DNA from 2 places in the Cupriavidus sp. 22TCCZM04-2 genome. Region 2 is predicted to be linked to the other one. Evidence: predicted binding sites of a transcription regulator. Region 2 holds the regulator's gene; the other holds the start of a gene.

Region 1 (3,410 bases), 460 kb from region 2:
CGTACCGCCGCGGCGCCGCTGCTGGGCCTGAACCTGCGCCAGCTGCGCTACCGCATCCAGCAGCTCGATATCCGCGAAGGCCGCGACGAGCGCGAGGAAGGGGAGGGCACGGCATGAAGGCTCCGGCTTCCGCCTCTGTCCCCGCCGGCTTCCTGCCGGACACCGAGGGCTGGGTGCCGGCCGCGCGCCGCGTGCCATCGCCCAATTTCGACGAACGGCCCGCTGGCATGCCGGTCGACCTGGTGGTGCTGCACAACATCAGCCTGCCGCCGGGCCAGTTCGGCAGCGGCGACATCGAGGCCTTCTTCCAGAACCGGCTCGACCCCGGCCGCCACCCGTTTTTCGCCACCATCCACCAGGTTCAGGTATCCGCCCACTTCCTGGTACGGCGCGATGGCGAGCTTGTGCAGTTCGTCCCGTGCGGCAAGCGCGCATGGCATGCGGGCCTGTCCGACTTCTTCGGCCGTGGCCGATGCAACGACTTCTCGGTCGGCATCGAGATCGAAGGCACCGACGACTTGCCGTTCACGGCCGCCCAGTACGCAACTACCGCGGCGCTGGTCAAGGCCCTGCGCGCCACGTTGCCGGTGCAGGCGATTGCCGGCCACAGCGACATCGCCCCGGGCCGCAAGACCGATCCCGGACCGCACTTCGACTGGGACCGCTTCGCTCGTCTGGCAGGGGTCCCGCAAAACCTGTTACCCTACCGCCCCTCGCACCACTAAGGCGCTCGCGGGTAGGTGCCGCGGCCCCATGTCGGTGCGATGTCACATGCCAATTCCCGAGGGTGGCGTGGGGCTATCGGGCGTGCCACACGGATAAAAAAAATTTCCAAAAAATGTGCGCCTGCGAACGACTTGGCGCGATCCCTTGTCGTAGCGCGGTTCCCGGCAATGTGGCGCTGCCGCACTTGTCATCCGGGTGTCGCAACCACGCTTGTCAAGACTGGTCATCCGGATTTCTTTCACTATACTTAGCCCAGATTTCCGCAGTGACCACTATATCTAGTAGTTCAACCGGGGAGCTGGCCAAGCGTTGAGGGGCGCTGTCGCAGACGTGGCGATAGTGGTTGAAACCCTGATGTGGGGCCGGCGCATCACAAGAGTCCCTGGCGAAATGTTTAGCAAAAGGCAGTCAGTCCAGCCGCCGCCAACGCACGGCAGGACACTTTCGCAGCCCATTTCGCCAGGGACTCTTTTGTCTCTTAAAACAGGCTAAAAAGACAGGAGTTCTTATGCAGACGGCCCAGAACGAAATCACCACGGGCGCAGCGGGCGCCGCCGGTATTGCAGGTACCGAGCAACAAGCCTCCGCCACCCAAGCCGGCACGACGAACTACCAGGATTACAAGATCATCCGCCGCAACGGCGCCGTGGTGGCGTTCGAGCCGTCCAAGATCAACGTCGCCATGACCAAGGCCTTCCTCGCCGTGAACGGCGGGCAGGGCGCGGCTTCCGCACGCGTGCGCGAGATCGTCGAGCAACTGACGCACGCCGTCGTGCGCGCGCTGGTGCGCAGCCGCCCGAGCGGTGGCGCGATCCATATCGAAGACGTGCAGGACCACGTCGAACTGGCCCTGATGCGCTCGGGCGAGCATGAAGTGGCCCGTTCCTACGTGCTGTACCGCGAAAAGCGCGCCCAGGAGCGCGCCAGCGCCAGCGCGCAGGCCGTGGCCCGCGTGCAGGAATCCGGCATCCAGTTCAACGTGACCGACGGCGGCGTGAGCAAGCCGCTGGACATCGTTGCCCTGCACGCGCTGCTCGACAACGCCTGCGCCGGCCTGGGCAAGGCCGTCAGCGCCGAGCCGATCCTCAAGGAAACGCTGAAGAACCTGTACGAAGGCGTGCCGATGACGCAGGTGTACGACTCCGCCATCCTGGCCGCGCGTACCCTGATCGAAAAGGACCCGGACTACAGCCAGGTCACCGCCCGTATCCTGCTGCACACCATCCGCAAGGAAATCCTGGGTGCCGAAGTGACGCAGGCCGAGATGACCACGCGTTATGCCGAGTACTTCCCCAAGTTCATCGCGCGCGGTATCGCCGCCGAGCTGCTGGACGAGAAGCTGGCCACCTTCGACCTGGCCCGCCTGGGCGCCGCGCTGGACGCCGGCCGCGACTTCCAGTTCAACTACCTGGGCCTGCAGACGCTGTATGACCGCTACTTCCTGCACATCGACGAGACTCGCATCGAGATGCCGCAGGCATTCTTCATGCGTGTCGCCATGGGCCTGGCCCTCAACGAAGCCGACCGCGAAGCGCGCGCCATCGAGTTCTACCAGCTGCTGTCGTCGTTCGACTTCATGTCGTCCACGCCGACCCTGTTCAACTCGGGCACCCAGCGCTCGCAGCTGTCGTCGTGCTACCTGACCACGGTCTCGGACGACCTGGAAGGCATCTACGAAGCCCTGAAGGAAAACGCGCTGCTGTCCAAGTTCGCCGGCGGCCTGGGCAATGACTGGACCAACGTGCGCGCCCTGGGCTCGCACATCAAGGGCACCAACGGCAAGTCGCAAGGCGTGGTCCCGTTCCTGAAGGTGGTGAACGACACCGCCGTGGCCGTGAACCAGGGTGGCAAGCGCAAGGGCGCCGTCTGCGCCTACCTGGAGACGTGGCACCTGGACATCGAAGAATTCCTGGAGCTGCGCAAGAACACCGGCGACGACCGCCGCCGCACCCACGACATGAACACGGCCAACTGGATCCCGGACCTGTTCATGAAGCGCGTGATGGAAAACGCCGAATGGACGCTGTTTTCGCCGTCCACCTGCCCGGACCTGCACGACAAGGTCGGCAAGGCATTCGAGCAGGCCTACCTCGGCTACGAAGCCAAGGCTGCCAACGGCGAACTGAAGCTGTTCAAGAAGGTTCCGGCCATGCAGCTCTGGCGCAAGATGCTGGGCATGCTGTTCGAAACCGGCCACCCGTGGATCACCTTCAAGGATCCTTGCAACATCCGCAGCCCGCAGCAGCACGTCGGCGTCGTCCACAGCTCCAACCTGTGCACGGAAATCACGCTGAATACGAACGACAGCGAAATCGCCGTGTGCAACCTGGGTTCGGTGAACCTGGTGGCCCACCTGGCCAAGCAGGCTGACGGCTCGTACGTGCTCGACCACGCCAAGCTGCAGAAGACCATCCGCACCGCCATGCGGATGCTCGACAACGTCATCGACATCAACTACTACGCTGTCGAGAAGGCCCGCAACTCCAACCTGCGCCACCGTCCGGTCGGCATGGGCATCATGGGCTTCCAGGACTGCCTGCACGTGCTGCGTACGCCGTACGCCAGCGACGCCGCGGTGAAGTTCGCCGACACCTCGATGGAAGCCGTGTGCTACTACGCCTACCAGGCCTCCACCGAGCTGGCCGAAGAGCGTGGCCGCTACGAGACCTACACCGGCTCGCTGT
Region 2 (3,410 bases):
TGACCCACGGCATGGCCCTGAACATGAGCGGCAAGTGGTTCAACGTGGTCAGCTACGGCCTGAACGCACAGGAAGACATCGACTACGACGCGCTGGAAAAGCTCGCCCACGAAAAGAAGCCGAAGCTGATCATCGCCGGCGCCTCCGCTTTCGCGCTGCGCATCGACTTCGAGCGCATTAGCAAGGTCGCCAAGGCGATCGGTGCCTATTTCATGGTCGACATGGCCCACTACGCCGGCCTGATCGCCGCGGGCGTCTACCCGAACCCGGTGCCGCACGCCGACTTCGTCACCACCACCACGCACAAGAGCCTGCGCGGCCCGCGCGGCGGTGTGATCCTGATGAAGGCCGAGCATGAGAAGGCCATCAACTCGTCGATCTTCCCGGGCATCCAGGGCGGTCCGCTGATGCACGTGATCGCCGGCAAGGCCGTGGCGTTCAAGGAAGCGCTGACGCCGGAATTCAAGGCTTACCAGGAACAGGTGGTCAAGAACGCCGCCGTGCTGGCCGAAACGCTGATCGCGCGCGGCCTGCGCATTGTCTCGGGCCGTACCGAAAGCCACGTGATGCTGGTCGACCTGCGCGCCAAGAACATCACCGGCAAGGAAGCCGAGCGCATCCTGGGCGAAGCGCACCTGACCGTGAACAAGAACGCCATCCCGAACGATCCGGAAAAGCCGTTCGTGACCTCGGGTATCCGCGTTGGCTCGCCGGCCATGACCACGCGCGGCTTCAAGGAAGAAGAAGCGCGCATTGTCGGCAACCTGATCGCCGACGTGCTGGACAACCCGCACGACGCCGGCAACATCGCCAGCGTGCGCGAACAGGTGTCGGCACTGACCAAGCGTTTCCCGGTCTACGGCTGATGACGCAAGGCCGCCCGCGAGGGCGGCCGGCAGCCCCGCGGGCGCGCCATCGTGCCGCTTGCGGGCCTCGCCAACCCGCCCGGTTGCCGCAGAAGGACAAGATACCAAGGCGACGGGGCTTTACTCTGAAGGTGGTCAGGCATGAAATGCCCCTTTTGCGGACATTCCAATACCCAGGTGCTCGACACGCGCATGTCGGAAGACGGCGACGCCGTGCGCCGGCGCCGACGCTGCGAAGCCTGCGACCGCCGCTTCACCACCTACGAACGGATCGAACTGTTCTTCCCGGCCATCGTCAAAAAGAACGGCTCGCGCGTGGACTACAGCCGCGCCAAGCTGAAGGATTCGATGCGCCTGGCGCTGCGCAAGCGCCCGGTCTCCGCCGAAGCCATCGACGAAGCCATCACCCGCATTGAAGAAAAGCTGCTGGCGCTCGGCGAGAAGGAAATTCCGAGCAGCCAGGTCGGTGAACTCGTCATGCGCGAACTGCGCAAGCTCGACAAGATCGCCTATATACGCTTTGCTTCGGTGTACCGGAGTTTCGAGGACGTCGCCGAGTTTTCCGATGTGCTGGCCGAGGTAACGGCAGGAAACAGCAAGCGCTAGCGCCACACGCTCAGCGTTCCCGGCAGTTCTGCAGATACGCCGCCGGGTTCGCGCCGACGGTATTCAGGCGCGTGCCGGCCTGGTCCAGCGTGCAGGTGCCGCAGGCATCTGCGGCATCCACGGGAACGGCTTGCAGGACATAGCCATTTGCAGTCAGCGAGTTGGCAATCGCTGATGACATCGCGGGTCGTCGCGCTGGCAACCTTCAGGTGGTTGCCTCCCCCTCCACCACCAACGCCCGGGAAGATGGTCGAGCCGAAATTGCCTTGGCGGGACACGCCCGATACGACAAGAACCTTGTCGTTGGTGCCAGTCACCTTGTCCGAGGCATCGATCTTGCCGTCGCTGTTGACGCCGGGCACCGAGTAGCTCAATGCCGAGCCATTCAGTGCGGAAAAGTCCAGCAGGTTGGAACTGATCCTGCCGGGCACTCGTCCGTGGACGGCGTCAGCCTCGTGATCACCGGGTGCTCCGCATCCGCCTTCGGCTTCACGACCACGCGCTCGCCCTGCGTCAGCGGGTCGATACGCCAACCCTTCTGACTGGTGTAGTCCACCATATTGCCGGTGAGCGTGTACAGCGTGCGCGACGCGCCGCGTAAGCCGCCTGGATGGTGAGATTGGTGTCATACACCAATTCCGGACTGCCGAGCGCGTTGCCGCTGCCCGCTGCCCATTTCATGCAACGCCTTCGTCGCGCAACCAAATTTGCCAGTCTCGCTACGTTTGCCCACGGATCGGCGACCTGTAGCACGTTACGTTGATGGCCTCACCGCCACCATCTCCGCCTGCCATGCAGCCTTGCTTTCGTTCTGTCCATTTTTGCGGCCATGCCCTGGCCGAGTCGCTCTGCGCCCTGCTGATCGTCAGCGTCGGCCTGATCCCCCTGGCCAGCGGGGGGACCGCAGCACTGGCGCGGCTGCGCGGCCATGAGCAACTCGCGCATGCAATGCGAGCCGCCGGAGAATTCACGGAGATCGAGGAGCTGGGCGTTGCGCCCATGAACCGGTCCGATCCGGTCTCGGCCGAAGGCTGTTCCCTGCTTCAAGACACGGGGCAACCAGCTTGCCCGGTTGGCGGCAAGCTGGCTATTGCCAGACTGGCGACTGGAGAGCCGGGTGCGGCGGCCACGTTGCGCGGCATCGCTCTGTGGATGCAGCCATGAGATCCCGCCTTGCACGTGGCCATTTCCACAATCTGCCAGCGAATGGCTTCACGCTGACGGAGATGATGGTCGGCCTAGCGCTCGGGCTGGTGGTCACAGCCATTGCCGGCACTGCGTTCCTGCTATGCCGCGCAGCCTATCTCGCCGCCGCGGAGCGGGTCATGCTGGAGGAACGCGGACAGCGCGCACTGAGTATTCTTTCCCTGCTGATCCGACAAGGCGGCTGGCGTCCCGATCCGGCAGCCAAGGCGCCGGCCCAGCCCGCAATCAGCGGTGCGGACGATTGCGGCCAGCCATCGATAGCAGCCATACCAGGCTGCGCCAAACCCGGTATTGCAGGCAGTGACGCTCTGCTGGTCCGCTTCAGCGGCAGCAGCCACGCGCGCGAAGCCACGATGCCCGACCAGACGATGATCGACTGCAGCGGCCATGCCGTTGCCGCACGGAACCTGGACGCTTCCGCCGATGCGAACTACGTTGCGGCGAATCTCGTCTACGCGGCCACCGCCAGCGACGGCGAGCCCCAATTGCTATGCCGTTACCCGGCGCGCCGCAACGGGCGCATCGACGGCAGCGGCTGGACATCCGGCGCGATGGTGCGAGGCGTGGAGTCGATGCAGATTCGTTACGGCATGGACAAGCGCGACGGCAGGCAACCCGACACGTTCCTGCGTGCGGACCAGGTCAACGCCATGGGTGAAGACGCATGGCACCGTGTGGTGGCAGTGCAGGTAGCGCTGGCCTTCCGGTTGACACGGCGCGGCGCCACACCGG

Evidence for each region. Region 2 encodes NrdR, which represses ribonucleotide reductase genes. Its sites were predicted from a motif close to CACNANATNTNGTG; they were not measured.
Region 1: a site for NrdR is predicted at 997-1,010, ahead of AC3FKG_RS02985 (ribonucleoside-diphosphate reductase subunit alpha). Genes of this name have one in related genera too.

What each region holds. Positions count from the first base shown of each region.
Region 1 is NZ_JBYOJS010000001.1:651,607-655,016, reverse strand. It holds gene AC3FKG_RS02995 (sigma-54-dependent transcriptional regulator) at 1-117, shown strand, start outside; gene ampD (1,6-anhydro-N-acetylmuramyl-L-alanine amidase AmpD) at 114-725, shown strand; gene AC3FKG_RS02985 (ribonucleoside-diphosphate reductase subunit alpha) at 1,235-3,410, shown strand, end outside.
Region 2 is NZ_JBYOJS010000001.1:187,883-191,292, forward strand. It holds gene glyA (serine hydroxymethyltransferase) at 1-866, shown strand, start outside; gene nrdR (transcriptional regulator NrdR) at 1,008-1,472, shown strand; gene AC3FKG_RS00870 (hypothetical protein) at 1,483-1,653, opposite strand; gene AC3FKG_RS00875 (hypothetical protein) at 2,265-2,636, shown strand; gene AC3FKG_RS00880 (PilW family protein) at 2,633-3,410, shown strand, end outside.